2 regions of the Lelliottia sp. RD5 genome follow, and region 2 is predicted to be linked to the other one. Evidence: predicted binding sites of a transcription regulator. Region 2 holds the regulator's gene; the other holds the start of a gene.
What was found. Region 2 encodes LexA, which represses DNA repair genes until DNA is damaged. Its sites were predicted from a motif close to TNCTGTATGTACATACAGNA; they were not measured.
Positions count from the first base shown of each region.

Region 1 (15,056 bases), on a different contig from region 2:
ATGGCCTGTGTCCAGTTTGGCTTAACGCCGGAAGAAGCATGGGCTGGCGTGACGCGCCATGCCGCGCAGGCGCTGGGACGCGGCGCCACACACGGGCAATTAAAAGACGGGTTTGTCGCCGATTTTATTGTCTGGGATGCCGAACGGCCGGTGGAAATGGTGTATGAGCCAGGTCGTAACCCGCTGTATCAACGTGTTTTTCGTGGGAAAATAACATGAATTTCTGGCGACCAACGCCCTCTGAAATCTGGCAAGGGCGAGACGATCGCGCCGAGGCCAGCAACGCCCTGCGTATTTTCCAGACGCTACGCCAGGCTGAACATTTTATTCCGGTAAGTTCTGGTATTGCGTTGCTCGGTTTTGCCAGCGATGAGGGGGTGAAGCGCAATCACGGCAGACCTGGCGCGGCGCACGCACCCGACGTGCTGCGCAAGGCCCTGGCGAATATGGCCAGCCATCACGGGCACGATCGGCTGGTGGATATGGGGACGATCACCGTTGAAGCAGACCAGCTTGAACCCGCGCAGCAAGCGCTCAGCGACGGGGTGAAATCCTGTCAGCACGCGGGGATGCGCACGCTGGTATTCGGCGGCGGGCATGAAACCGCCTGGGCGCACGGGCGCGGCGTGCTGGATGCGTTTCCTGATGAACGCGTCGTTATCATTAATCTGGATGCGCATCTCGATTTGCGCAAAGCCGAAAGGGCGACTTCCGGCACGCCGTTCCGCCAGCTTGCGCAGTATTGCGAAGCGCAGCAGCGTGAATTTCAGTACGCGTGCTTTGGCGTCAGCCGCGCGGCGAATACCCAGGCGCTGTGGGATGAAGCGGTTCGCCTGAACGTCACGCTGGTGGACGATCTGCATTTTCGCCGCGATGCGTTATCCACACTGGACGCCGTTTTAGCGCAGGCGGATCGCGTGTATCTCACCCTCGATCTGGACGTCCTGCCTGCAGGTGAAATGCCCGCAGTCTCGGCTCCGGCAGCGCTCGGTATTCCGGCCATGGATCTTATGCCGGTGATTGAGCAGATCTGTCGTAGCGGAAAGCTGCAGGCCGCTGATTTAGTCGAGTTTAATCCGTCGTACGATCGCGATGGTCAGGGCGCACGACTGGCTGCGCGTCTGGCCTGGCAAATTGCTCACTGGTGGGCATAACACGTTTAGAGGAGTCACGATGTTTACACGCTCACCGAATCAGCCACCCAGCGCGCCCGCGCCTTTTTACGAAAAGGTGAAACAGGCGATCAGCGAGAAAATCGCCGCGGGCGTCTGGAAGCCGCACGACCGCATTCCATCCGAAGCGGAGCTGGTGTCGCAGTTTGGTTTTAGCCGCATGACCATCAACCGCGCGCTGCGGGAACTGACCGACGAGGGCATGCTGGTGCGATTGCAGGGGGTCGGGACTTTTGTCGCCGAGCCAAAAGGGGAGTCTGCGCTTTTTGCGATCCGCAGCATCGCCGATGAGATCGCCGCGCGAAATCATCAGCATCATTGCGAGGTGTTAATTCTTGAAGAGACGCAGGCCAGCGCTGAACAGGCGTTGGCGCTGAACGTCAATGAGGGGACGCGGATTTTTCACTCGGTAATGGTGCATTTCGAGAACGACATCCCGGTGCAAATTGAAGACCGCTGCGTCAATGCCGCGCGCGTGCCGGACTATCTCGAACAGGATTACACCCAGACCACGCCGCACGCCTGGCTGTCGCAGGTTGCTCCGCTGACCGAAGGCGAACACATCGTCGAAGCGGTACGCGCTACGTTGCAGGAGTGTGAAATGCTGCGCATCAAAGAGCACGATCCGTGCCTGCTGATCCGCCGTCGCACCTGGTCTGGATCGCAAATTGTCTCCCATGCGCGGCTGCTGTTTCCCGGGGATCGCTACCGGTTGCAGGGCCACTTTATGTCATAAGTTTTAAAAGCGTGATAGCTAACGCAATATAACAAAATTGTATCTTTTTTGTTAAATCCAACCTTGTGCGGGGTTGTCTATACAAGTATATCTATTTGTATCTTTCATCCCGTATGAGGACCACACAATGTCGTCAGGTAAATACCGTCAGCAGGAGATCCGCGCCCCACGCGGCACCACGCTGACAGCCAAAAGCTGGCTCACCGAAGCGCCGCTGCGCATGTTGATGAACAATCTCGATCCCGACGTTGCTGAAAATCCGCATGAGCTGGTGGTGTACGGCGGCATCGGTCGCGCAGCGCGCAACTGGGAATGCTACGACGCCATTGTGGACTCTCTGACCCATCTTGAAAGCGACGAAACCCTGCTGGTGCAATCCGGCAAACCGGTGGGTGTGTTCAAAACCCATAAAAATGCCCCGCGCGTACTGATTGCCAACTCGAACCTCGTGCCGCACTGGGCGACGTGGGAACATTTTAACGAACTGGATGCGAAAGGGCTGGCGATGTATGGCCAGATGACCGCGGGCAGTTGGATCTATATCGGCAGTCAGGGAATTGTGCAGGGCACCTACGAAACCTTCGTGGAAGCCGGTCGCCAACACTATAACGGCTCACTGAAAGGCCGCTGGGTGTTGACCGCAGGACTGGGCGGCATGGGCGGCGCACAGCCGCTGGCCGCAACGCTGGCGGGCGCATGTTCCCTGAACATTGAATGCCAGCAGAGCCGCATCGATTTCCGTCTGCGCACCCGCTATGTCGATGAGCAGGCCGACAATCTGGACGACGCGCTGGCGCGCATCAACAAATACACGTCCGAAGGCAAAACGGTGTCGATTGCGCTGTGCGGCAATGCGGCGGATATCGTCCCGGAACTGGTCGCGCGCGGCGTTCGCCCGGATCTGGTGACCGACCAGACCAGCGCCCACGATCCGCTGCACGGCTATCTGCCCACCGGCTGGCGCTGGGAAGAGTACCAGCAAAAAGCGAAAACCGATCCGGAAGGCACCGTTCTGGCCGCCAAACAATCGATGGCTGAACACGTTCGCGCGATGCTGGCGTTTAGCGAGATGGGCGTCCCGACCTTCGACTACGGGAACAATATCCGCCAGATGGCCAAAGAGATGGGTGTTGAAAACGCCTTCGATTTCCCCGGTTTCGTCCCCGCCTATATTCGCCCGCTGTTCTGCCGCGGTATCGGCCCGTTCCGCTGGGTCGCGCTCTCCGGCGACCCGGAAGATATCTATAAAACCGACGCCAAAGTCAAAGAGATCGTTGCCGACGACGCGCATCTGCATCACTGGCTGGATATGGCCCGCGAGCGCATCAACTTCCAGGGCTTACCGGCGCGTATCTGCTGGGTGGGGCTGGAGTGGCGACAAAAGCTCGGCCTGGCGTTTAACGAAATGGTGCGCAGCGGTGAAGTGTCTGCGCCGATTGTGATTGGCCGCGACCATCTGGATTCAGGTTCCGTAGCCAGCCCAAACCGCGAAACCGAAGCGATGCAGGACGGCTCCGACGCGGTCTCCGACTGGCCGTTGCTCAACGCGCTGCTGAACACCGCCAGCGGGGCGACCTGGGTGTCATTGCACCACGGCGGCGGCGTGGGGATGGGCTTTTCTCAGCATGCGGGAATGGTGATTGTCTGCGACGGCACCGACGAAGCTGCGGCGCGCATTGCTCGCGTATTACATAACGACCCGGCGACAGGCGTGATGCGCCATGCTGATGCGGGTTACGACATCGCGATTGACTGCGCCAAAGAGCAGGGACTGAATCTGCCGATGATTGCCGCCACACAAGGAAAGCACTGATGAACGCGTTAACCCTTACTCCTGGCGCGCTGACGCTGAAACAGCTGCGCAGCGTCTGGCGTCACCCGACCCCGCTGGCACTGGATGAAAAAGCGCATGAAGCCATCAACCAAAGCGTGGCCTGCGTCGAAGCGATCGTGGCGGAAGACCGGACGGCTTACGGCATTAACACCGGTTTTGGCCTGCTGGCGCAGACGCGCATTGCCACGCACGACCTGGAAAATCTCCAGCGCTCGCTGGTGCTGTCGCATGCCGCAGGCGTAGGTGCTCCACTGGACGACGGCATGGTGCGCCTGATGATGGTGCTGAAAATCAACAGTCTGGCGCGCGGTTTTTCCGGCATCCGGCTGAGCGTGATTCAGGCGCTGATTGCGCTGGTGAATGCTCAGGTGTATCCGTGGATCCCGTCGAAAGGTTCCGTTGGCGCGTCGGGCGATTTGGCCCCGCTGGCCCATATGTCGTTGCTGTTGCTCGGCGAGGGCAAAGCCCGCTGGCAGGGCGAATGGCTGCCCGCCAAAGACGCACTGAAAAAGGCAGGACTGGAGCCGATTACCCTCGCCGCGAAAGAGGGCCTGGCGCTGCTGAACGGTACCCAGGCGTCAACCGCGTTTGCGCTGCGTGGATTATTCGAAGCCGAAGATCTGTTCGCGTCGGCGGTGGTGTGCGGCGCCTTAACGACCGAAGCGGTGCTCGGCTCACGGAGTCCGTTTGATGCGCGTATTCATGCGGTGCGCGGCCAGCGCGGACAAATTGACGCGGCGGCGATGTATCGCCATGTGCTGACGGATACCAGTGAAATCGCTGATTCTCATCATAACTGCGACAAAGTGCAGGACCCGTATTCGCTGCGCTGTCAGCCGCAGGTGATGGGCGCGTGTTTAACCCAGTTGCGCCATGCCGCAGAGGTTTTACTTATTGAGTCCAACGCGGTCTCCGATAACCCGCTGGTGTTTGCTGAGCAAAATGAAGTGGTTTCCGGCGGCAATTTCCACGCTGAGCCGGTGGCGATGGCGGCGGATAATCTGGCACTGGCGATTGCCGAAATCGGCGCATTATCCGAGCGCCGTATCGCGTTAATGATGGATAAACACATGTCGCAGCTGCCGCCGTTCCTGGTGCGTAACGGCGGCGTCAACTCCGGGTTTATGATTGCCCAAGTCACGGCGGCGGCGCTGGCGAGCGAAAATAAAGCCCTGTCGCATCCGCACAGCGTCGACAGTCTGCCGACCTCGGCGAATCAGGAAGATCACGTCTCTATGGCACCGGCCGCAGGGCGTCGCCTGTGGGAAATGGCGTCGAATACGCGGGGCGTGCTGGCGGTAGAGTGGCTCGCGGCGGTTCAGGGTATTGATTTGCGCGAAGGGCTAAAATCCAGCCCCTTGCTGGAGCAGGCGCGCCAGATGCTGCGCGAGGCCGTTTCACACTACGACGATGACCGTTTCTTCGCGCCGGACATCGAAAAGGCGATGGAACTGCTGGATGAGGGACGTCTGGTGGCGCTGTTGCCGGCCGTGTTATAAAAAAACGCCCGGCAGACTTGTCTGGCCGGGCGTCATTTTACGTCCTGATTACATCACAAAGTGATCGGGAAAATTCACCGCGTCGACCACGGCGTCAGTCAGTTTTTGCAACTGCTCTGCGGTGATGAGGTACGGCGGCATCAGATAAATCAGTTTGCCGAACGGACGCACCCACACCCCCTGATCGACGAAGAAACGCTGCAACGCGGCCATGTTCACCGGATAGCGGGTTTCCACCACGCCAATCGCGCCCAGAACGCGCACGTCCGCCACACATTCAGACGCTTTTGCCTTCGTCAGTTCCCGTTTGAGCTGCGCTTCGATAGCCGCAACTTGCGCCTGCCACTCCCCGCTTTCAAGGATCGCCAGGCTTTCGCTGGCCGCCGCGCACGCAAGCGGATTCCCCATAAACGTGGGACCGTGCATAAAGCAGCCCGCTTCACCGTCGCTGATGGTTTCGGCAACATGACGCGTGGTGATCGTCGCAGAAAGGGTCATTGTCCCGCCCGTCAGCGCTTTACCGAGACACAAAATATCCGGCGCGATGCCCGCATGTTCACAGGCGAACAGCTTGCCGGTGCGACCAAATCCGGTAGCGATCTCATCGGCAATCAGCAGGATGCCTTCGCGGTCGCACATCTTGCGGATGCGTCGTAGCCACTCAGGGTGATACATCCGCATGCCGCCTGCGCCCTGAACGATGGGCTCCAGAATCACGGCGGCGATATCCTGGCGATGCGCCGCCATTATTCGCGCAAACCCAACCATATCGGCCTCATCCCATTCACCGTCAAAACGACTTTGCGGGGCGGGCGCAAACAGGTTTTCCGGGAGATATCCCTTCCACAAGCTGTGCATCGAATTGTCCGGATCGCAGACCGACATCGCGCCAAACATATCACCGTGATAGCCGTTGCGGAACGTCAGAAACCGCTGGCGCGGTTCGCCCTTCGCATGCCAGTACTGCAGCGCCATTTTCATCGCCACTTCGACCGCGACCGAACCCGAATCGGCAAGGAAAACGCATTCCAGATTTTCCGGTGTCATCGCCACCAGACGACGGCACAGAGTAATCGCTGGCGGGTGAGTGATTCCGCCAAACATTACATGTGACATCTGGTCGATTTGCATTTTCATTGCCGCGTTCAGGCGCGGGTGGTTGTAGCCATGAATGGTCGCCCACCACGATGACATCCCGTCGATCAGCGTTTCGCCCGTCGTGAGATGCAGCTCGCAGCCGTGCGCAGACGCCACCGGATAAACGGGCAAAGGCTGACTCATTGACGTGTAAGGGTGCCAGATATGGCGTTGATCGAAGGCGAGATCGTCTTGTAACATAATCGACTTGTAAACCATTTTGTATTAATTTAGGTTTACGATTATACGCTGAACCGATAATTAACAAAACCCTTTGGAGAAGCCCAATGGCTCACCACACTCGCTGGACAATGTCGCAGGTCACCGAATTATTTAATAAACCTTTCCTGGAACTGATGTTTGAAGCGCAGCAGATCCACCGTCAGCACTTCGACCCGCGCCATGTCCAGGTCAGCACGCTGCTGTCGATCAAAACCGGGGCGTGCCCGGAAGATTGCAAATATTGCCCGCAAAGCGCGCGCTACAAAACCGGGCTGGAAGCCGAGCGTCTGATGGAAGTGGAGCAGGTGCTGGACTCGGCACGCAAGGCCAAAAATGCCGGCTCGACCCGTTTCTGCATGGGTGCAGCGTGGAAAAACCCGCACGATCGCGATATGCCATATCTGGAACAAATGGTTCAGGGCGTTAAAGAGATGGGGCTAGAGGCGTGTATGACGCTTGGCACGCTCAATGACAGCCAGGCGCAGCGCCTGTCGGCGGCAGGGCTGGATTACTACAATCACAACCTCGATACCTCACCGGAATTCTACGGCAATATTATTACCACGCGTACCTATCAGGAGCGCCTGGATACGCTGGAAAAGGTGCGCGATGCGGGGATCAAAGTCTGTTCTGGCGGTATTGTTGGCCTGGGCGAAACCGTGAACGATCGCGCCGGTCTGCTGTTACAGCTGGCCAATTTACCGACGCCACCGGAAAGCGTGCCGATCAACATGCTGGTGAAAGTCAAAGGCACGCCGATGGCCGATAACGACGACGTGGACGCGTTCGATTTTATTCGCACCATCGCCGTGGCGCGCATCATGATGCCAACCTCTTTCGTGCGCCTCTCAGCGGGTCGCGAGCAGATGAGCGAGCAGACCCAGGCGATGTGCTTTATGGCGGGCGCGAACTCTATTTTCTACGGCTGCAAACTGTTAACGACGCCCAACCCGGAAGAGGACAAAGACGTTCAGTTGTTCCGCAAGCTGGGGCTGAACCCGACCCAAACGGACGTGCTGGCGGGCGATAACGAACAGCAGCAACGTCTTGAGCAGCAGCTTTTCAACGCCGATACCGAACAGTATTACAACGCGGCCACCGTATGACCTGGCAGCAGCGCATCACAACTGCGCTGGAGAAACGCCGGGCGGCAGAGGCTTTTCGCGTGCGTACGGTCGTGGAGGGCGGCGCAGGCCGCTTTCTCATCCGCGAACAGCGTCAGTTCTGCAATTTCTCCAGCAATGATTACCTTGGCCTGAGCCAGCACCCGGCGATCGTTCGCGCCTGGCAAGAGGGGGCTGAGCAGTACGGCGTCGGCAGCGGCGGCTCCGGTCACGTCAGCGGCTACACCACGGCGCATCATGCCCTGGAGGCGTCGCTCGCCGACTGGCTCGGCTATTCCCGCGCGCTGCTGTTTATCTCGGGATTCGCCGCAAATCAGGCGCTGATTAGCGCCCTGATGGAAAAAGACGATCGGATAGTTGCCGATCGTTTGAGCCACGCATCGCTGCTGGAAGCGGCACATCTCAGCCCCGCTCAATTGCGCCGCTTTGCGCACAACGACGCTTCCCAGCTCAGTACGCTGCTGGAAAAGCCCTGCGACGGGCAACAGCTGGTGGTGACGGAAGGGGTATTTAGCATGGATGGCGACAGCGCGCCGTTATGCGATGTGCAGGCAACCGCTCAGCGGCATAACGCCTGGATGTTGGTCGATGATGCCCACGGAATTGGCGTGCTGGGGGACGAAGGGCGCGGCAGCGCATTCAGCCAAAACGTCCAGCCGGAGATCCTGGTCGTGACTTTCGGCAAAGGCTTTGGCGTAAGCGGTGCGGTGGTGCTGTGCAGCGATTCCGTTGCGGATTATCTGCTGCAGTTCGCACGACATCTGATCTACAGCACCAGCATGCCGCCTGCACAGGCTGTGGCGCTTCAGGCCGCGTTGAAGGTCATTCGAAGCGATGACGGTGAGCAGCGGCGGCAAACGCTGGCGGCGCTCATTCAGCGTTTTCGCGCAGGCGCACGAGAGTTGCCGTATCAGACAACCGATTCACACAGCGCGATTCAGCCTCTGATCGTGGGGGAAAACAGTCGTGCGCTGGCGCTGGCGGAACAGCTGCGTGCGCGGAATCTGTGGGTGACGGCGATTCGTCCGCCAACCGTACCGGCGGGAACCGCGCGGCTGCGTCTGACGCTGACGGCCGCGCACCAGACGCAGGACATCGATAACGTGCTGGAGGCGCTGTATGCCGCAGGTTAATAAGCAGGCCATCGCGTCCGCCTTTGGCCGGGCGGCGCGGTGCTATTCGCAACACGATGAACTCCAGCGCCAGAGCGCGCAGGGGCTGTACGCGTTTCTCGGTGATAAACGCTTTAATGCGGTGCTGGATGCCGGTTGCGGACCGGGGGCAAACAGCCGCGTCTGGCGGGAAAGAGGCTGTCACGTCACGGCACTCGACCTCTCGCCGCAGATGATCGAACAGGCCCGCTATCAGCAGGCGGCGGACGATTATCGGGTGGGGGATATTGAATCCATGGCCTTGCCTGACGCGCAGTTTGACCTGGTCTGGAGCCACCTGGCCGTGCAATGGTGCGCCAGTCTCTCGCAAGCGCTGCGGGAGCTGTATCGGGTCACGCGTCCTGGCGGTACGCTGGCCTTTACCACGCTGCTGGCACACTCGCTGCCGGAACTTAATCAGGCGTGGCAGGCCGTGGATGAACGGCCTCATGCCAACCGGTTTTTGCCTGAGGCAGAGGTGATTTCCGCCATGCGGGGCTGGCGATATCGCGCGACCACGCAGACGGTGACGCTGACGTTTGTGGATGCCCTCAGCGCCATGCGTTCCCTGAAGGGCATTGGCGCCACGCATTTGCATGACGGGCGCGGGCGCAAACCGCTGACGCGTGGCGAGCTCCAGCGGCTGGAGTTAGCCTGGCCGCAGCAGCGGGGTGAATTCCCGCTCTCTTATCAACTTTTCCATGGAATTATCGAACGTGATTGAACGCTATTTTGTCACCGGAACCGACACCGAAGTGGGGAAAACCGTGGCCAGCAGTGCATTATTGCAAGCCGCGCGTTTACAGGGATTCAAAACCGTCGGATATAAACCGGTCGCCTCTGGCAGCGAGATGACGGCAGAAGGGCTGCGCAACACCGACGCGTTAGCGCTGCAACGAAACAGCAGCGTGGCGCTGTCATATCAGGCGGTGAATCCTTACACCTTTGCGGAACCGACCTCGCCACACATTGTGAGCCATGATGAGCAGCGCCCAATCTCTTTTTCTGTGCTCTCTGCGGGCCTTCGGGCGCTGGAGGAGCAGGCTGAATGGGTACTGGTTGAAGGCGCGGGTGGCTGGTTTACCCCGCTCAGTGATGACCTGACTTTTGCCGACTGGGTGGCGGGCGAACAATTGCCGGTTATTCTGGTCGTTGGTATCAAACTGGGCTGTATTAACCATGCGATGCTCACCGCATTAGCGGTAAAACAGTCAGGCCTGCGTCTCGCAGGCTGGATAGCCAACGATGTGGTTGCGCCTGGAAAACGTCATCATGAGTATCTGGCGACGCTTAAACACCGGATTCATGCGCCCTTTCTCGGCGAAATCCCGTGGCTTGCCGGCGGGGCAGAAAATGCGGAAACCGGACACTATCTCGATCTCAGCGCCTTGCATCCAGCGTCATCCAGTGGGCAATAAGTTCGTCATTGAGCTCATTAACGTGGCCTTGTGCCACGTTACGTCCGCGGTACAGCATGCAAAAACGGTCGGCCACACGGCGGATAAACGACAGCTGCTGTTCCGCCAGTAAAACCGTCATGCCCAAATCTCGATTTAAACGCGCCAGAAGCAATCCCAGCCTGTGGGTAAACGTCGGGCTGGCACCGTGCATCGGTTCGTCCAGAATCAGCAGGCGAGGGCGGCTGACCAGCGCATTTGCCAGCGCCAGCTGATATTTGTCATCCGGAGATAATCCCATCGCACGGGCCTGTCGCAGCGGCCACAGCTGCGGCAACAGATCGTACATTTCGCTGCTGGCCGTCGCGTCGGATTTCCCCTGCGCGCGCATCGCGACATGCAAATTTTCTTCAACCGTGAGCTGCGAAAATATCCGTCGATCCTGCGTGACATACCCGATCCCCGGTAATTCGCTGTCACGTGCAGCGCCCAACAAGTCCTGCGGTGGCGCACCCGCTTCATGCCAGATAATGGAGCCGCTCTCCACCGGAAGTTGCCCGGTGATGCAGTTGATCAGGGTCGTTTTCCCCATGCCGGGCAGCCCGACCACGCCTGTACACATTCCTGGCGGCAAATCGAGATCAATGTTCCACAGCGTGTGTTCGCTCCCGTAAAACTGATTTATTGCGCGCAGACTCAGCATAATTCACTCCGTAAAAAACGCGTGGGCGAGATGTCATAATGATTCTGCAAAACCCTTGCCATATACGTAAAGTGAATCGAATAAGGTGTTTTTTTCGGATTATGTCACTGCTAATGTGATGCACAGGCGCGGAATTGCACACCTTCAGTGCTAACGACGCTGAGTCGTGGTGCAGCGAGGATCGAGGAAATGTGAGTAAGATCTCACCAGCCGTATATGATCTGCTCAACTGTTAATCATCGAAAAAGAGCTATAAATATTTTTTACGGACCGGCTTTTGGGAAAAACCGGGACTTTGCGGAGTGGCTGTCTACGTGGGCTGGAAGCAGTTATCCACTATTCCTGTGGATAACCATGTGCATTAGGGTTAGAAAACTTCAGGTAAGCGAGAGAATACGCGGCCTGCGGATGAATTGATGCGAAACGCGGCTTTAAGAAATATCTTCTATTAATTAATGTGTTAGACAAAAGCAATCACCGTAATGAAAGTGTCATCTGCGGCCATTAATCTGCCCTTACCCAGCTTGACAAATGTTAAAAATGGAAATGTTTTGGGGATAAGCCCTTCAGGCTAGTATTTTATCGTGCCGTAGTCTGGATATTGACCACTTTTTCGCTGATTCACCGGATGCAGTACCAAATATCGTTACATGCTACTGGAATTACATCCAGTATTTTTTACTGGCAAATTTGCCAGTCACGAGTAAAATTACTCACCTGCCGCTTTTATCGTCATCAGGTTGTTGCCCATGAGTAAAATGTTCAAATTGAATTCTGCCTTCCGTCCTTCTGGCGATCAGCCGGAGGCGATCCGTCGTCTGAAAGAGGGGCTGGAAGATGGGCTTGCACATCAAACGCTGTTGGGCGTAACCGGGTCGGGTAAAACATTTACCGTCGCCAACGTGATTGCCGATTTGCAGCGCCCCACGATGGTGCTGGCACCTAACAAAACGCTGGCGGCACAGCTTTATGGTGAGATGAAAGAGTTCTTCCCGGATAACGCCGTGGAATATTTCGTCTCCTACTACGATTATTATCAACCCGAAGCCTACGTCCCGAGCTCAGATACCTTTATCGAGAAAGACGCGTCTGTGAACGAGCATATCGAACAGATGCGTCTGTCGGCGACCAAGGCCTTGCTTGAGCGTCGAGACGTCATTGTGGTGGCCTCTGTGTCCGCTATTTACGGTCTGGGCGATCCCGATCTGTATCTGAAAATGATGTTGCACCTCACCAACGGGATGATCATCGATCAGCGCGCCATTTTGCGACGTCTGGCCGAGCTGCAATATGCCCGTAACGATCAGGCGTTCCAGCGCGGGACATTCCGGGTGCGGGGCGAAGTGATCGATATCTTCCCGGCGGAATCCGACGATCTGGCGTTACGCGTTGAGCTTTTTGATGAAGAAGTCGAGCGGCTGTCGCTTTTTGATCCGCTGACCGGCCATGTTGATTCAGTGATTCAGCGCTTCACCGTCTACCCCAAAACGCACTACGTCACCCCGCGCGAGCGCATTGTCCAGGCGATGGAAGACATCAAAGTCGAACTGGCCGAGCGACGAAAAGTGCTGCTGGAAAATAACAAACTGCTCGAAGAGCAGCGTTTGAGCCAGCGTACGCAGTTCGATCTGGAGATGATGAACGAGCTGGGCTACTGCTCGGGTATCGAAAACTACTCACGCTACCTTTCGGGCCGTGGTCCCGGTGAAGCGCCGCCGACGCTGTTTGATTATCTGCCTGCCGATGGACTGCTGGTGGTGGACGAATCCCACGTAACCATTCCGCAAATCGGTGGTATGTACCGTGGCGACCGCGCGCGTAAAGAGACGCTGGTGGAATATGGCTTCCGTCTGCCGTCGGCGCTGGATAACCGTCCAATGAAGTTCGAAGAGTTCGAAGCGCTGGCCCCGCAGACCATCTATGTCTCTGCGACGCCCGGCAACTACGAGCTGGAAAAATCTGGCGAGGATGTGGTGGATCAGGTGGTGCGCCCGACCGGCCTGCTGGATCCCATTATCGAAGTGCGTCCTGTGGGCACTCAGGTGGACGATCTGCTTTCAGAAATCCGTGCGCGCGCGACGATCAACGAACGCGTGCTGGTCACCACGCTCACCAAGCGTATGGCGGAAGATCTGACCGAGTATCTTGAAGAGCACGGCGAGCGCGTGCGTTATCTGCACTCGGATATCGACACCGTCGAACGTATGGAGATCATTCGCGATTTGCGCCTTGGCGAATTTGACGTGCTGGTCGGGATTAACTTGTTACGAGAAGGCCTGGATATGCCAGAGGTATCGCTGGTGGCGATTCTGGATGCCGATAAAGAGGGCTTCCTGCGCTCCGAGCGCTCGCTTATTCAGACCATTGGCCGTGCGGCGCGTAACATCAACGGTAAAGCCATTTTGTACGGCGATAAAATTACGGCGTCGATGGCGAAAGCGATTAGCGAAACCGAACGTCGACGCGAGAAGCAGCATCAGTACAATCTGGATAACGGCATTGTGCCGCAGGGCTTGAACAAGAAAGTGGTGGATATACTAGCGCTCGGTCAGGGGCTGGCGAAAACCAAAGCCAAAGGCCGCGGCAAATCGCGCTCTCCGGTTGAGGCCGATCCGGTTGAACTGGTGCTGACGCCAAAAGCGCTGCAGCAGAAAATTCACGAACTGGAAGGGCAGATGATGCAGCACGCACAAAACCTGGAGTTCGAAGAAGCCGCGCAAATCCGCGATCAGCTTCATCAACTGCGGGAACTGTTTATCGCGGCGTCGTAGCTCAAAGCAAAATGGCAGCGCGTGGCTGCCATTTTTATTGCCAACTGAAAACCACGTCCTGCGGGCGTGGTCATCAACAGGTTTTGGCTCTGCCTTATTATCTTCGGATTTAAATCCAACAGGACTGGTAGAGACTTCTTTTTAAGGGTTTGGGTACGCCCTTTTAGGGCGCAATCAATGCCGCCTTCTATGAAGGCGGATTTTTACTGTTTCTTTGGGCTAAGAATTCCCCGCAAATTGATGATTTGCAAGATGGTTCTCTCTAACCTAATTCCTGAATCGCTTTTTCCAGCGCCAGGCGCAGTAGATGGCGATCGTGGCGATACTTAATATCGCTCGCTTCCAGCGGCTCCTGCACTACGACGCGGCCTTCCATACCTGAAATATCCACGCCGGGCCCTACGACGACACCGTCGATGATCTTCTTCCCGACATATTGTTCCATCAGGTGCAGTTTATCTGCCAGTGACAGGCTGGCGGCGGCAGGGCTCAGCTCGCGCCCCAGATTGCCGATATACACCATGGGCGCAGGGGTTCTGCGCAGCGCTTGTGCCAGCTCTTTTACCAGCAAAAGCGGCATCAGACTGGTGTAAAAGCTGCCAGGGCCAATCAGGATCAGATCGGCCTCCGCAATGGCCTCGATCGCTTCACGCGTGGCAGGAACATTGGGATAGGTCATCAGCTCTTTTGGCGGCACCACAAGTTGATCGATATTCACCTCGCCGTAAACTTCATGGCCATCCATATCAATCGCCATCAAATCGACGGGTTGTTCTGACATTGGGATAAGGAATGCGTCGACTTTCAGCAGATTTCTGATCAAATTGATGGCTTCGAGAGGCCTTACGCTCAGGTGATCCAGCGCCTTTAACATCAGATTTCCGAGGTTATGTCCCGAAAGTTCACCGTTGCCGCTAAAACGATATTCAAACATCGCCGAAGCGACGCTTTGCTCGGTAATTAATTGATTAAGACAGTTGCGCATGTCGCCCCAGGCGATGCCGCCTTCTGCACGACGAATACGTCCCGTTGAACCGCCGTTATCCGTGGTTGTCACAATACCGGTCAGCCGGGAACCCAGCGACGATAACGATGACATAACGCGTCCCAGCCCGTGCCCTCCGCCGAGAGCAACGACACGGTCAAGATCCGCAAAAGTGCGATTGCGCATACAAATTCCTTATCCTGATGATCGCGTAACAGTAACCTAACTACCCCTAAAAGACGATGCCCTACGCTCGTCAAAATGACGTATATCAATGTGAAACGTTGCGTTTTACGTATCCTGTAGTGAAAGTGCACGATAATGA
Region 1 is NZ_JBVYHQ010000001.1:1,391,459-1,406,514, reverse strand. It holds gene hutI (imidazolonepropionase) at 1-219, shown strand, start outside; gene hutG (formimidoylglutamase) at 216-1,154, shown strand; gene AC0LWE_RS07020 (histidine utilization repressor) at 1,174-1,908, shown strand; gene hutU (urocanate hydratase) at 2,036-3,721, shown strand; gene hutH (histidine ammonia-lyase) at 3,721-5,241, shown strand; gene bioA (adenosylmethionine--8-amino-7-oxononanoate transaminase) at 5,290-6,579, opposite strand; gene bioB (biotin synthase BioB) at 6,666-7,706, shown strand; gene bioF (8-amino-7-oxononanoate synthase) at 7,703-8,857, shown strand; gene bioC (malonyl-ACP O-methyltransferase BioC) at 8,844-9,599, shown strand; gene bioD (dethiobiotin synthase) at 9,592-10,293, shown strand; gene AC0LWE_RS06980 (ABC transporter ATP-binding protein) at 10,256-10,975, opposite strand; gene uvrB (excinuclease ABC subunit UvrB) at 11,725-13,746, shown strand; gene yvcK (uridine diphosphate-N-acetylglucosamine-binding protein YvcK) at 14,009-14,917, opposite strand.
Region 1: uvrB (excinuclease ABC subunit UvrB) is a predicted target of LexA. The motif match lies at 11,630-11,649, and genes of this name have one in related genera.

Region 2 (15,056 bases):
GCAGATGCTGATCGGCAATCGTCGTCAGATCGGTGGCTTCAAAGAAACCCTCCAACAACAGAATAGGTTGCGTAATACCGCCTGCGCGTAAGCGTAAGGCTTCTTCGAGACGGGCGACGCCAAAGGCATCGGCATCAGGGAGCGTTCGCGCGGTCTCAAGAAGACCGTGTCCGTAAGCGTTCGCTTTCACGACTGCAACGAGTTTACTGGCGGGCGCCAGTTCACGCAGACGTTGCAGGTTGTGTCGCAGAGCGCGGCGGTTAATGACTACAGTTGCCGCTTGCATTTGAATTCCTTGCCGTAAAGAAAAAGTATTCCTCTAAATCATTTGCGTCACAGCAAGGCGGCAAGGCCGTAAATCCCGGGAGCTTAGATAATTAAGCGACCGGGGTGAAGCCAACGCCGCTGTGGCGCGAAGGATGATGAGGAATTATTCGTCGTCGTATTGTGGTCCCGCATAATTATCGAAGCGCGACCATTGTCCGTTAAAGGTCAGACGTACCGTACCGATCGGGCCGTTACGCTGCTTACCAATAATGATTTCTGCGATGCCCTTCATGTCGCTGTTTTCGTGATAAACCTCGTCACGATAGATGAACATGATCAAGTCGGCATCCTGCTCGATGGAGCCCGATTCACGCAGGTCTGAGTTAACCGGGCGCTTATCAGCGCGTTGTTCCAGAGAGCGGTTAAGCTGAGAAAGTGCAACAACGGGAACCTGGAGTTCTTTCGCTAACGCCTTGAGCGAGCGCGATATTTCGGCAATTTCCAGCGTACGGTTATCCGACAGCGACGGAACGCGCATCAGCTGCAGGTAGTCGATCATGATTAGACCAATGCCGCCGTGCTCACGGGCAATACGACGCGCACGCGAACGCACTTCGGACGGGGTCAGGCCGGAAGAGTCATCGATATAGATATTCCGTTTTTCCAGCAGGATGCCCATGGTGCCAGAAATGCGCGCCCAGTCCTCATCATCAAGCTGGCCGGTACGAATACGGGTCTGATCGACGCGCGACAGCGACGCCAGGGTACGCATCATGATCTGATCTGAAGGCATCTCCAGACTGAAGATAAGCACTGGTTTATCCTGCAACATCGCCGCATTTTCGACGATGTTCATTGCAAATGTCGTTTTACCCATCGACGGACGCGCCGCGACGATAATCAGATCCGACGGCTGCAAACCGGCGGTTTTTTTATTCAGGTCGTCATAACCGGTATTCACGCCCGTGACGCCATCGTGCGGCTGCTGGAATAACGCTTCGATACGGGCAACCGTAGAATCAAGCACGTCGGCGATATTTCGCGGGCCTTCATCTTTATTCGCTCGGCTTTCGGCAATTTTGAAAACGCGAGATTCCGCGAGATCCAGCAGATCTTCACTGGTGCGGCCCTGCGGGTCAAAACCGGCTTCGGCGATTTCGTTTGCTACGGCGATCATTTCACGCACAACCGCGCGTTCGCGCACGATGTCAGCATAGGCGCTGATATTCGCTGCGCTTGGCGTGTTTTTCGATAATTCTGCGAGGTAGGCAAATCCACCGACGCTATCCAGTTGTCCCTGACGCTCAAGCGATTCCGCGAGCGTGATCAGGTCAATCGGGCTGCCCGACTCCTGCAGACGCGCCATTTCGGTGAAAATATGGCGGTGCGGACGGGTATAGAAATCGTCAGACACGACGCGCTCGGCGACATCGTCCCAGCGTTCGTTGTCCAGCATTAAACCGCCCAACACCGACTGTTCCGCTTCAATCGAGTGCGGCGGGACCTTTAGCCCGGCAACCTGGAGGTCGCGGTCACGGGGTTCAGTCTGTTTGTTGAAGGGTTTATTTCCTGCCATAGTGAATGGAGTTACCGAGATAAAGAATGGGTCGAAAGATTACCACATTTTCTGGAGGAATCATGGCAACGCGCATTGAATTTCACAAGCATGGTGGCCCCGAAGTACTCAAAGCGGTGGAGTTCACTCCGGCCGCGCCGGGTGAGAACGAAGTCCAGGTAGAAAATAAAGCGATTGGCATCAACTACATCGACACCTATATTCGCGGCGGCCTGTATCCACCTCCGTCCATGCCGAGCGGTTTGGGAACCGAAGCGGCGGGCGTGGTGGTCAAAGTCGGAAGCGCCGTTAAGCATATTAAAGAAGGCGACCGCGTGGTGTATGCGCAGTCGGCGCTGGGTGCTTACAGCTCCATTCACAACGTCCTCGCGGATAAAGCCGCAGTGCTGCCCAATGCCATCTCATTTGAGCAAGCCGCGGCATCATTTCTGAAAGGGCTAACGGTCTTTTACCTGCTGCGTAAAACCTATGAAATTAAACCGGATGAGCAGTTCCTGTTTCATGCTGCCGCAGGCGGCGTAGGGTTAATCGCCTGTCAGTGGGCGAAGGCGCTGGGCGCAAAACTGATCGGCACCGTCGGCAGTGCGCAAAAGGCGCACCGTGCAAAACAGGCTGGCGCATGGCAGGTGATCAACTATCGCGAAGAGAGCATTGCAGAGCGAGTGAAAGAGATAACCGGTGGTAAAAAACTGCGCGTGGTGTATGACTCCGTGGGGAAAGACACCTGGGAAGCCTCGCTGGATTGCTTGCAACGCCGAGGACTGATGGTCAGTTTTGGTAACTCCTCCGGCGCGGTGACGGGCGTCAATCTGGGCATATTGAACCAGAAAGGCTCGCTGTATGTGACTCGCCCTTCCCTTCAGGGATATATCACTACGCGTGATGAGTTGACCGAAGCCAGCAACGAATTGTTCTCGTTGATCGCCAGCGGCGTCATTAAAGTGGATGTGTCTGATGCGCAGAAATATCCGCTAAGCGAGGCGCAGCGCGCGCATGAGGTGTTGGAGAGTCGCGCGACAGAGGGTTCGAGTTTGCTGATCCCCTAATGTGCTCGTTTCCCCTAAATAATTCGTGTTGCAGAAACGCGGCAAATGAATGAATCCCCGGGAGCTTACGCAAGTAAGTGACTTGGGTGAATGAAAGCAGCCAACGCATCTGCAGCTTGAATTATGACGGGGGAAAAAGAAATTGGGCTTCCCGTAGGAAGCCCTTTCTTTTTTTAGTTCGGCTGTATGTAGGGTACAGCTCGATGAATTCTTTAACGGCAACAATAGTGACAGATTTGATAAGTAAATCCTATTCTGTTCTAAGCCATGCTGCCGGAAAAGTTACAGGTATGTGACGAACGCCTCAATACCTTAGTAACGAAAGCGGTTATTGCGCTGATAATTTGGGACTTTTGGCGTTTTCACTGCCCTTATGACCCACACAACCGCAATCGCCAGCAGTAACCACGGCAACAGTTTGATCATCAGCGCAAACAACCCGCCGACGAACATCAGCGCCGTTGCGACAACCAGCGCGGCAATAATCCCGAGCAATGAAATGCCCGTTACCATCAGCATGACAAAAAATCCGATCACAAAAAGTAGTTCCAGCATGGCGCTCTCCCGAATATCCCACAACGATGCCAAAGCTATTACAAGAATCGTGCCAAATTTAAATTACTGATTTAGAAACAAAAACGCTCCGCAACACTGTGCAGGGCGTGGTGAATTTGACGATCTTTTAGTGAAAATTATCGTTTGTCGGCGACCAGGCGCAGAGCGTGTTCCAGCACTTCAATATCTGCGCCCGCTTTATGCGCATTTTCACTCAGGTAACGACGCCACTGGCGCGCGCCCGGAATACCCTGGAAAAGCCCAAGCATATGGCGGGTTACGTGTCCCAGATAGGTGCCATTGCTCAGCTCTCGTTCGATGTACGGATACATCGCGCGGACTACGGCAACCGGATCGCTATCCGCACCGTCAACGCCGAAGATTTCGCGGTCGACCGTCGCCAGAATGCCCGGATTTTGGTACGCCTCGCGCCCGACCATCACGCCATCCATATGCTGCAAATGCGTTTTGGCCTCTTCGAGAGATTTGATGCCGCCGTTGATCGACATCGTCAGATGCGGAAAATCACGCTTGAGTTGATACACGCGCGGGTAATCCAGCGGTGGGATCTCGCGGTTCTCTTTCGGGCTAAGGCCCGACAGCCAGGCTTTGCGGGCGTGGATGATAAACGTCTCACACTCGCCTTTCCCGGCGACGGTATCAATAAAATCACACAGGAATTCGTAGCTGTCCTGATCGTCGATGCCAATACGCGTTTTGACGGTAACAGGAATCGACACCACGTCGCGCATCGCTTTAATGCCGTCAGCCACCAGCTGTGCGTTGCCCATCAGACAGGCGCCAAACATGCCGTTCTGCACGCGATCGGACGGACACCCCACATTGAGGTTAATTTCGTCGTAGCCACGCGCTTCAGCAAGCTTTGCGCATTCTGCCAGTGCGGCCGGATCGCTGCCGCCAAGCTGCAGCGCCACCGGATGCTCTTCTTCGCTATAGGCCAGATAGTCGCCCTTACCGTGAATGATCGCTCCGGTAGTGACCATTTCGGTGTACAGCAGCGTGTGGCGAGACAGCTGGCGCAGGAAGTAGCGACAATGTCTGTCCGTCCAGTCGAGCATCGGCGCGATGGAGAAACGGTGTGCAGGGAAAGTGGACTTTAATTCTGACGACATGGCGAAGTTTTAGGCATCTGCTGGAAAAGGGGCGCTACTATAGCACAAAGAAAACCGGAGGCGCATGGCCTCCGGATCGCCTTAGAACGTCACGCTTAACTGCGCACCCGCGCCCCTGGTTTCGTCTTCGCCATACAGGCCCATCAGATCCACATGGACGGTGTTGAACGGTGCAAAGCCGACACCGCCGGTGAACACGTTGCTATCGTTCCCCTTCACATCCGCACGATAACCGGCACGCACTGCCAGCCAGCTCAGCGGGGTGACTTCCGCACCTACGCCGACATACTGTGAGTTTTCTTCACTTTTGAAGCCTTTGGTTTCGGTGAGGTCGCCGTCAGCCGTTAAGGTCAGCAGATCGGTGTGCCACGCCACGCCTGCGGTCACCAACGGACGAATCTGGTAAGTATCTCTATAGTTCACCACATCGCCCGTACGACCATTACGGATACGGATGTCTTTGGTATCAATATCACGAGACATCAGGTTCTGCCCGCTCAAGCCTACCGTCCAGTTTTCACCAAAATCAGCGGTCACGCCGGCGTCCACGTTAAAGCCGGTATCATCCGTACGGTAACGGCTGCTGTTCCAGTCGTTACTGTCGTAGTCGTAAATGGAGGTGGTGTAGTTGTAGAGCCAGGTTTTCTGCAGTTTTGGTGTGATACCCACGGACACCGGGATATCCGCAATATCAAACTGGCGGGCAACCGCAACACCGTAGTCAGAGACAATGGCTGCTCGGCCTGATGCCGTGGAGTTGAGGTTTTTGGTAATTTGATCGGTGCCGTTTAATGCGGCGTCAAGCGCAACGCCACCCGCGACAATTTTGCTGTTCTGGATGCTGCGCAGATAATCAATATCTTGCTGATCGATAGAAGAGCTTACGCGAGCGTGCGCGTTGCCTTTCGCCACGAAGGCCACCGAGAGCACGTTATTAGGAATACTGACCGCAATACCCGCGCCCGCATTTGCACGCGCCGTTTTGCCTTTCAGACTACTGAGTTCATCAGCGAGATCTTTTGCCGCACCCTGGAACTGATTAACAGACCCTAATGGGTTAGCGATGATCTCTGCTGCCGTCAGGCTGTCCACGACATCGCTGTAGTGGTCGACTTTGTCACTGATGTCGTCGATTTGATCCTGAAGATTATCTTTATCCGTAATTCTGGCGCCAACGGACGGTAAAATGACGGTAATGTCATCATCCGGTTTGGCTTTAGCCAACAGCGCTGGGTTGATTAATACCCCGCTGCCATAATTGCCCGCCGCCACGCCCGTACCACCCATTGCGTCGCTACGCGCTTCCGTCCAGGTATTGGCTGCTCCCGCCTGATTTGCCATCAGCAGAGACACAGCGATGCTAACCACTGAAAATTTAAAAGTTTTTTTCACAGTATGCCCGTCTTATAGTGTTATTAAACAACCCCCGCTATTTACGCCCATACGGGAGCGAACTATTGCTGTGAATAGGAACCAAAAGACCTGCTATTTCCTTAAGTTAAATCACCCAACTGGCCTATTGTATTTGTGACGGCCCTCAATATTTATAGAAGAGGATATTATTTTCGCCCAGGTTTTCCGTCGTGGGGCCCAAAAAACTGCGGGGGATGGTCGACCCAGCGGTCTTCGCGTGTGGCGGCATACATAGGATTTAACGGGTAATAGATACGATTGTGTTTTTTGTTCGCTTCCCCTACCACCAGCAGCCGTACATCCTCGTCGGTGTTGTTGATAAAGGTGTGACACACGCCCGTCCCGGCAGGGAAACCGACGCTATCCCCTGGCTCCAGCTTCCACAGATAACCGTTGATCCACGCTTCCGGATGGCCCTCAATAACATGGATAAACTCTTCCTCGTCACTTTCTGCATGCGGATAGGACGTGCGACGCCCCGGCGGTAAACGCTCATGATGGATCCCAAGACGCCCCAGCCCCAGTTTGCGCGCCAACGGCGCACCAATCGCAAAGCGTTCGTCACTGTCCGGGTACGTTGAATCGTCAGCCCCCTCGACGTCACGCCAGTGTTGAATGCAGTCAGGTCTTTTCATTGTTTATCTCCCCATGTTGCGTTGCGTCAGGTATAGCACACCGCGTGGGATCTCGGCGTTTTTGACAGAACATGATAAAGTGAGGGTTTTCCGGCCGACTACTATTCGAGGTGCAAATGGATAAGACCACAACGCAGGAGCTGCTCGTGCAAGCTGAAAAGCTCTGTGCGCAACGCAATGTGCGCCTGACCCCGCAGCGCCTTGAAGTTTTGCGTTTGATGAGCCTGCAACAAAACGCGATCAGCGCCTACGATTTGCTTGATCTGCTGCGTGTTAACGAGCCGCAGGCTAAACCGCCTACGGTTTACCGGGCGCTTGATTTCCTGTTGGAACAGGGCTTTGTGCATAAAGTGGAATCAACAAATAGCTATGTGCTTTGCCATTTGTTCGATCAGCCGACGCACACCTCTGCGATGTTCATCTGCGATCGATGTAGTGCAGTGAAGGAAAAAGCGGCGGAAGGGGTTGAAGACATTATGCATACGCTGGCGGCAAAAATGGGCTTTGCGCTACGTCATAATGTGATTGAAGCACATGGCCTGTGTTCAGCCTGTGTGGAAGTAGAAGCGTGTAGCCATCAGGACGCGTGTCAGCACGATCACTCTATTCATGTGAAAAAGAAGCCGCGCTAAAATGCAAAGCGGGCGGCCATTAAGCCGCCCTCAGGGATAGTACGTCCTTGTACTTTCGGGTAGAACCTTTCGCTACGGAATTGCCTACCAGCGATAATCGTGACGTTTTTCCCAATCACCGACCTCTTTCTCGGCCTGATCTTTCTGGTAACCGTAACGTTCCTGAATTTTACCGACCAGCTGGTCACGCTTACCTTCAATGATGGTCATATCATCGTCAGTCAGCTTACCCCACTGCTCTTTCGCTTTACCTTTAAACTGCTTCCAGTTACCGCCGATTTCGTCTTTATTCATAATCATGTCCTCATCGTTCGGTTATCACGTAAATTTGTATCGTCCGTTACGTTCATTTCCTGCTGGACGTGATAATAATTGTAGACAAGGATTCGGCAGTCGTTTCGATATTCAGAATCTTTAACCATCTGGACAAAAGAAGCCGCTACGAGAACCAGCTGTTTTCGCGCCAGTGACGTCGCCAGATAACCCACAGCGAGAGGCCTCGCAGAGCAAGAAAGACAGCGAGTGCCAGCCACAAACCCTGGTTTCCCAAATAGGGAACGGTGAGCAACGTCAAACCGAAACCCGCCGCGGCTACCGCCATGCTATTGCGCATTTCTGCACCCCGTGTTGCGCCAATAAACATGCCATCCAGCAAATAGCACCAGACACCCGCCACCGGTAGCACCACTTGCCAGAAAATGTAGTGCCGTGCCAGCTCACGTAGTTCAGGTAATGACGTCAGTAGCGCGACGATATGCCCGCCAAAAAGAGCGTAAATTAGCGCAAACACCAGCGCGACCAGCCCGGACTGACGGCAGGCGGCTCGCCAGACCTCCTGTAATTTCCCGGCCTGTCGCGCACCGAAAGCCTGACCGGAGTGCGCTTCAACGGCATAGGCAAAACCATCCAGCGCGTAGGCGGTAAATGTCAGCAGCGTCATTAGCACCGCGTTGACCGCAACGATCTCAGGCCCAAGACGCGCGCCCAATACGGTCATCGCACCGAAGCATAGCTGGAGCAATAAAGAGCGCAACATGATGTCGCGGTTCAGCGCCAGCAGCTTGCGCATATTGCCCCGCCATGCATTTTTCAGCAGCGCGAGTGTGACGCCACGCATCACCAGCACGCGTTTCACCATCCATAAGCCGATAAGGAACGTGGCATATTCCGCGATGACGGTTGCCAGTGCGGCACCCTGCACATTCATATGCAAACCCATCACCAGCCACAGATCGAGAACGATATTCAGGATATTCCCCACCACCAGCAAAATGAACGGGGCACGGACATATTGCACGCCGAGCAACCAGCCAAGCAGCACGAGGTTAGCGAGCGATGCAGGGGCGCTGAGCCAGCGAATTTCCAGAAAACGGCGCGCCTGTGCCAGCACCGCCTCGCTGCCGCCGACGATATGCAGCGCCAGATCGATGAGAGGCGCACGCAATACGACAATCAGCAGCCCGGCACCTAATGCCAGGATCAGCGGCTGAACCAGCGCCCGCCCAAGGCGAACGGGATCTTTCGCGCCAAAAGCCTGGGCTGTCAGTCCGGTTGTGCTCATGCGCAAAAACAGGAGCAGCATAAAGAGGAAGCTGGTCGCCATCGCGCCAATCGCGATGCCACCTAAATAAACAGGAGAATCCAGATGTCCAATGACGGCCGTATCCACCAGTCCAAGCAAAGGAACGGTGATATTGGAAAAAATCATTGGCAGCGCAAGACGCCATAATGCCTTGTCTGAAGTTGTCAGCAGAGACATAGGAAATTACCGGAAGCGAGATAAGACAGCCAGGCTGCGCGGATGGCGCAGCCTGTCAGAGAGAAATTACAGCCATTCACCGTTGCGGATAACGCCAACCGCCAGTCCTTCAATAGAGAAGGTTTGCTCGCGCAGATCCACCACAATTGGAGAAAACTCGCTGTTTTCAGGCAGAAGTTGCACAGTGTTGCCCTGTTTTTTCAGGCGCTTAACCGTCACTTCGTCGTCAATACGCGCAACCACGACCTGTCCGTTACGCACATCCTGAGTTTTATGAACAGCCAACAGATCGCCGTCCAGAATACCAATATCCTTCATGGACATACCGCTAACACGCAGTAAGAAATCTGCGCTCGGCTTGAACATACCCGGATCGACCTGATAGTGGCCTTCAATGTGCTGCTGTGCCAGCAACGGCTCACCCGCCGCAACGCGACCGATAAGAGGGATGCCCGTTTCTTCTTCCACCAGTAAGCGGATACCGCGTGACGCGCCTGAAACAATCTCAAGCACACCTTTACGTGCCAGCGCTTTAAGATGCTCTTCAGCGGCGTTTGGTGAACGGAAGCCCAGGCGCTGAGCGATTTCCGCACGCGTGGGTGGCATTCCCGTCTGGCTGATGTGATCCCTGATGAGATCAAACACCTCTTGCTGTCTGGCCGTTAACGCTTTCATTCCGCCCCCTGGGTGTATATACAGTTATGCTGTGAGTATATACAGTCAAAGGCGAATTTGGAATCAAAAACTGCACAAAAAACCAGAGACTTATTCGATTCCTGAAAGCTTATCGAAAATGTGACCAAAGGAGAGTGACCCAGGTAATGACAGCGATGATAATCGCCAGCAGTACAGCGGCAGAGCCCATGTCTTTCGCACGACCAGAAAGCTCGTGGAAATCAGAACCAATACGGTCAACAACGGCTTCGATAGCGCTGTTGAGAATCTCCACTATCATCACCAAAAGCACGGAGCTGATGAGAAGTACGCGGGTGATAGCATCGACATCAAGGAAGCACGCAATAATCACGGCAATAATGGCGGCAACGCCTTCTTGCCGGAAGGCGGCTTCATTTATCCATGCTGCGCGGAAACCTTTCCATGAATATCCGGCTGCTTTGATGATTCGGGTAAACCCAGTGGTATTATTGGCCATTAAAAGAACCTTTTATTAGATTTGACGTCAGTAACAAGGGCTGCAGCGGGTTTCGCAGCAGCCTGAAGTATGACGGGTAACAACAGAAATCTTGCGCGCTTTCTGTTATCCTTGCGCCGCAATTGCATTATTAACCAGAGGCTTTACATCGTTTATGTCCGGCTGGCCACGAATTTACTACAAATTACTTAATTTACCATTAAGCGTACTGGTAAAAAGTAAGTCTATCCCGGCGGAACCTGCGCTGGAATTAGGGCTCGATACCTCGCGCCCTATTATGTACGTTTTGCCTTATAACTCGAAGGCAGACTTACTGACGCTGCGCGCCCAATGTCTGGCGCACGATTTACCGGATCCTTTGGAACCCCTGGAGATCGACGGCACTCTCCTTCCTCGCTATGTGTTTATCCACGGCGGGCCGCGCGTGTTTACCTATTACACGCCGAAAGAAGAGTCGATCAAACTGTTCCACGACTATCTTGATCTGCACCGCAGTAACCCCGATCTGGACGTCCAGATGGTGCCAGTGTCGATCATGTTTGGTCGTCGTCCAGGGCGTCAAAAAGGCGACGAGAATCCGCCATTGCGCATGCTTAACGGCGTGCAAAAATTCTTTGCCGTGTCATGGTTGGGTCGCGATAGTTTTGTTCGTTTCTCGCCGTCTGTGTCGTTACGACGCATGGCTGATGAGCACGGTACCGATAAAATTATTGCCCAAAAACTGGCACGCGTTGCGCGTATGCACTTCGCCCGTCAGCGTTTAGCGGCTGTGGGGCCACGATTGCCCGCGCGTCAGGATCTGTTCAACAAACTGCTGGCGTCCAAAGCGATTGCCCGCGCGGTTGAAGACGAAGCGCGAAGCAAGAAAATCTCTCATGAGAAAGCGCAGCAAAACGCTATCGCACTGATGGAAGAGATTGCAGCGAACTTCTCCTACGAGATGATCCGACTGTCTGACCGTATTCTGAGCTTCACCTGGAACCGTCTGTACCAGGGGATTAACGTTCATAACGCCGAGCGTGTGCGCCAGTTGGCCCACGACGGTCATGAGATTGTCTACGTGCCCTGCCACCGCAGCCACATGGATTATCTGCTGCTCTCCTACGTGCTCTATCATCAGGGGCTGGTTCCGCCGCATATTGCTGCCGGGATCAACCTGAATTTCTGGCCAGCAGGTCCGATTTTCCGTCGTTTGGGCGCATTCTTTATTCGTCGTACCTTTAAAGGCAACAAGCTCTATTCAACGGTGTTCCGCGAATATCTGGGCGAACTGTTCAGCCGTGGTTATTCCGTCGAATACTTTGTTGAAGGGGGTCGCTCCCGCACCGGCCGTCTGCTCGACCCGAAAACCGGGACGCTCTCGATGACCATTCAGGCCATGCTTCGCGGCGGCACACGTCCGATTACGCTGGTACCGATTTACATTGGTTACGAACACGTAATGGAAGTGGGCACGTACGCTAAAGAGCTACGCGGCGCGACAAAAGAAAAAGAGAGCTTACCGCAGATGCTGCGTGGTCTGAGCAAGCTGCGTAATCTCGGTCAGGGCTACGTAAACTTTGGCGAACCGATGCCGCTGATGACGTATCTGAACCAGCATGTGCCGGAATGGCGAGAATCTATCGATCCGATCGAAGCCATTCGCCCGGCGTGGTTGACGCCTACAGTGAACAATATCGCTGCCGATTTGATGGTGCGTATTAACAACGCGGGCGCGGCTAACGCCATGAACCTGTGCTGTACCGCGCTTCTGGCCTCTCGTCAGCGCTCACTGACACGCGAACAGCTGACCGAACAGCTCGATTGTTATCTCGACATGATGCGCCATGTTCCGTACTCAACGGACTCAACTGTACCGTCTGTGACGGCGGGGCAATTGATCGACCATGCGCTGCAAATGAACAAGTTCGAGGTCGAGAAGGACACGATTGGTGACATCATCATTCTGCCGCGCGAGCAGGCGGTGTTGATGACGTACTATCGCAACAATATCGCGCATATGCTGATGCTGCCGTCGTTGATGGCTGCCATCATCACTCAGCACCGTCGTATTTCCCGTCAGGAGATACTGCGTCATGTTGAAGTGCTTTACCCGATGTTGAAAGCGGAGTTGTTCCTGCGCTGGAGTAAAGACGAGCTTGCAACAGAGCTGGATAAACTGACCGAGGAGATGCTCCGTCAGGGGCTGATCGCGGTGAAAGGCGATGAGCTGCATATCAATCCGTCACGTTCTCGCACGCTTCAACTGCTGGCCGCAGGCGCGCGTGAGACGCTGCAACGCTACGCCATCACCTTCTGGCTGCTGAGCGCTAACCCGTCCATTAACCGTGGAACGCTGGAAAAAGAGAGCCGCACGCTGGCTCAGCGTTTGTCTGTGCTGCATGGCATCAACGCACCTGAATTCTTCGATAAAGCGGTGTTTAGCTCACTGGTGCTGACGCTGCGTGACGAAGGCTATATCAGCGATACCGGAGATGCCGAGCCTGGCGAAACCATGAAGGTTTACCAGATGCTGGCGGAACTGATTACGTCCGATGTGCGTTTGACGATTGAGAGCGCAACGCAGGACGAGTAAAACGGCTTGTGCGATCCGCATTAGTACGGAGACGAAAACGGCAACCTGATGGTTGCCGTTTTGCTTCTAAGACCAGTAACTCATCGCCAGACCTAAAAACAGCACCAGGCCAACGTAGTTATTATTCAGGAAGGCTTTAAAGCAGGCTTCACGATCGCGCTTTGCGATCAGCTTTTGCTGATACGCAAACAACAATCCCGCCACCAGAACCGACCAGTAAAACTCCCAGTTCAGCCCGTTCAGACGACCAATGACGACCATTAGCGCCAGCACGGCGACCTGCAATATTCCAATAATCAGCTTGTCGTGACGGCCGAATAAAATCGCCGTCGATTTGATGCCGATTTTCAGGTCATCATCACGGTCAACCATCGCGTACTGAGTGTCGTAGGCCACTGCCCACAGGATATTGGCGAGAAACATCAGCCAGCAGCTCAGCGGCACGGACTCACTGACGGCAGCAAACGCCATTGGAATCGACCAGCCAAACGCTGCCCCAAGCACCACCTGCGGCAAATGGGTATAGCGTTTCATGAACGGATACACCCATGCCAGCGCCAGCGCCGCCACCGAGAGCAAAATCGTCATGGTATTAAGCGTGAGCACCAGCAGGAATGAGAGTGCAACCAGCACCACAAATAGCGTCCGTGCCTCTTTTTCTGAAACCTGACCGCTGGGCAGTGGGCGATTGGCCGTGCGTTTAACGTGTCCGTCAAACTTGCGATCGGCATAATCATTCACTACACAGCCCGCAGCGCGCATCAGCCAGACGCCCGCCACAAATACCGCCAGGATCCATAGCGGTGGCAAACCGGGAGCCGCGACCCACAGTGCCCACAGCGTTGGCCATAGCAGCAGCAAGGCCCCGATCGGTTTATCCGTTCGCATCAGACGGTGAAAAGCCAGCAGCTTGTCCTGCGTCAGACTCCACTCCATTTTAATATCCTCTTAGTACAACGGCGATGCGGGCAAAAACAGCTCCGTCAGCATTAACGGTTTGCCGCTTAAGCGAAGGCGGGAACGACGTCCCCACAGATCGGCATCGCGCCCTATTTCAATAAAATCACGGGTGAGCTCGGACGACGTAAAAAGGTAACGTCCCAGCGGGGTTTTACCCAATTGTTGCAGCGCCAGTTCCGGGCCAGAAAGCGTGGATTCCGGAACGACAGTGCGCCCGGCAAGCCAGGGTTCGCCGTCCGCGCACAGCAGAATTTCACGCAGCCAGTAGCGTTCTTCTTTTGGCAACAACGGGAGCTCACTGGAGACCTTATCAGCGGACACAAATCCTTCCTGAATCAGCGTCACGGTGACGTTTTTCCCCTGCTGCTCAAAACGTTTCGTCATGGAATCTTCCAGCAGCAACCAGTCGAGTTGCTCAGGGCTCAGCGCGGGTATTTGGTCAAAATAGCGCAGCGCACGCAGTTGCGTTAGCGCAGGGTGTGACATGCCAGACTCTCCGATACATAACGTATGGCTATTGTATCGCAGAAATGCAGGTTGGGGGCGTTCAAACGTGGATTAGCGATCATTATCGCAACAGTGATGCAACAGCATAAACAGCGCCAAAAAAAGTGCGCCCACTCAGGCGCACTAAACTACTGACAAAATCAGCACTGTGGGGAGACGGTCACCCCTTGCCTTTTACACTGCTGATAAAGGTGGAACGGGCAGTGGTTGAACCTAAACGCTCAGCTTCATCAAGCAGCTTCAGCGCTTTGTCGACATCGCCGCTGTCAACGGCCTGTTTGATGGCTTTGTTGAAGTACGTTTCGGTATCGTTCAGTACCGGTGCGGATTTTTTCACCGGCGCGGGTGCCGGAGCAGCGACGGCTGGAGCAGGAGCCGCATAAGCTGGTGCAGGCGCTGCGTATGCTGGAGCAGGTGCCGCTGTGTTACCTACGGTTACTGAGGCAGGGCCAGATGAACCAAACAGCGGGCCAACAAGAATGCTGGATGTGGAATTCGTCTGGACTTTAAGCTTCAAAGTGCCTTTCGTAACGTGGCGGGCAATCGGGTCTGGAATATCAGGGATGGCATTACCCGCCCCCTGAGCATAAGACTTAGCCGGGTCGATCATTTTGGTGGTGCGTTGCAGATCTTCAGGCGTCGTAAACGCCAGCAGGTAAATCTTTTGCTGCCCTAATGCAGGGGTCAGTTTAATGACGCCCTCAAGGCGGTCAGCGGACATCACGCCCGGTTTCTGATAGGAAAAATAGCTGCTCGGGAAATAAGCTGCAGGAGCCATGTTCTGATCGAGTACCAGCACATTTGGTGCGAAAATAGCTGGCGTTTTATCCGCTTCACTGGTCAGC
Region 2 is NZ_JBVYHQ010000005.1:31,509-46,564, reverse strand. It holds gene alr (alanine racemase) at 1-286, opposite strand, end outside; gene dnaB (replicative DNA helicase) at 431-1,843, opposite strand; gene AC0LWE_RS15890 (quinone oxidoreductase) at 1,906-2,889, shown strand; gene pspG (envelope stress response protein PspG) at 3,202-3,444, opposite strand; gene dusA (tRNA dihydrouridine(20/20a) synthase DusA) at 3,582-4,577, opposite strand; gene AC0LWE_RS15875 (conjugal transfer protein TraF) at 4,659-5,918, opposite strand; gene AC0LWE_RS15870 (cupin domain-containing protein) at 6,137-6,625, opposite strand; gene zur (zinc uptake transcriptional repressor Zur) at 6,742-7,257, shown strand; gene AC0LWE_RS15860 (CsbD family protein) at 7,342-7,551, opposite strand; gene dinF (MATE family efflux transporter DinF) at 7,697-9,016, opposite strand; gene lexA (transcriptional repressor LexA) at 9,083-9,691, opposite strand; gene AC0LWE_RS15845 (diacylglycerol kinase) at 9,801-10,169, opposite strand; gene plsB (glycerol-3-phosphate 1-O-acyltransferase PlsB) at 10,324-12,744, shown strand; gene ubiA (4-hydroxybenzoate octaprenyltransferase) at 12,811-13,680, opposite strand; gene ubiC (chorismate lyase) at 13,693-14,190, opposite strand; gene malM (maltose operon protein MalM) at 14,372-15,056, opposite strand, start outside.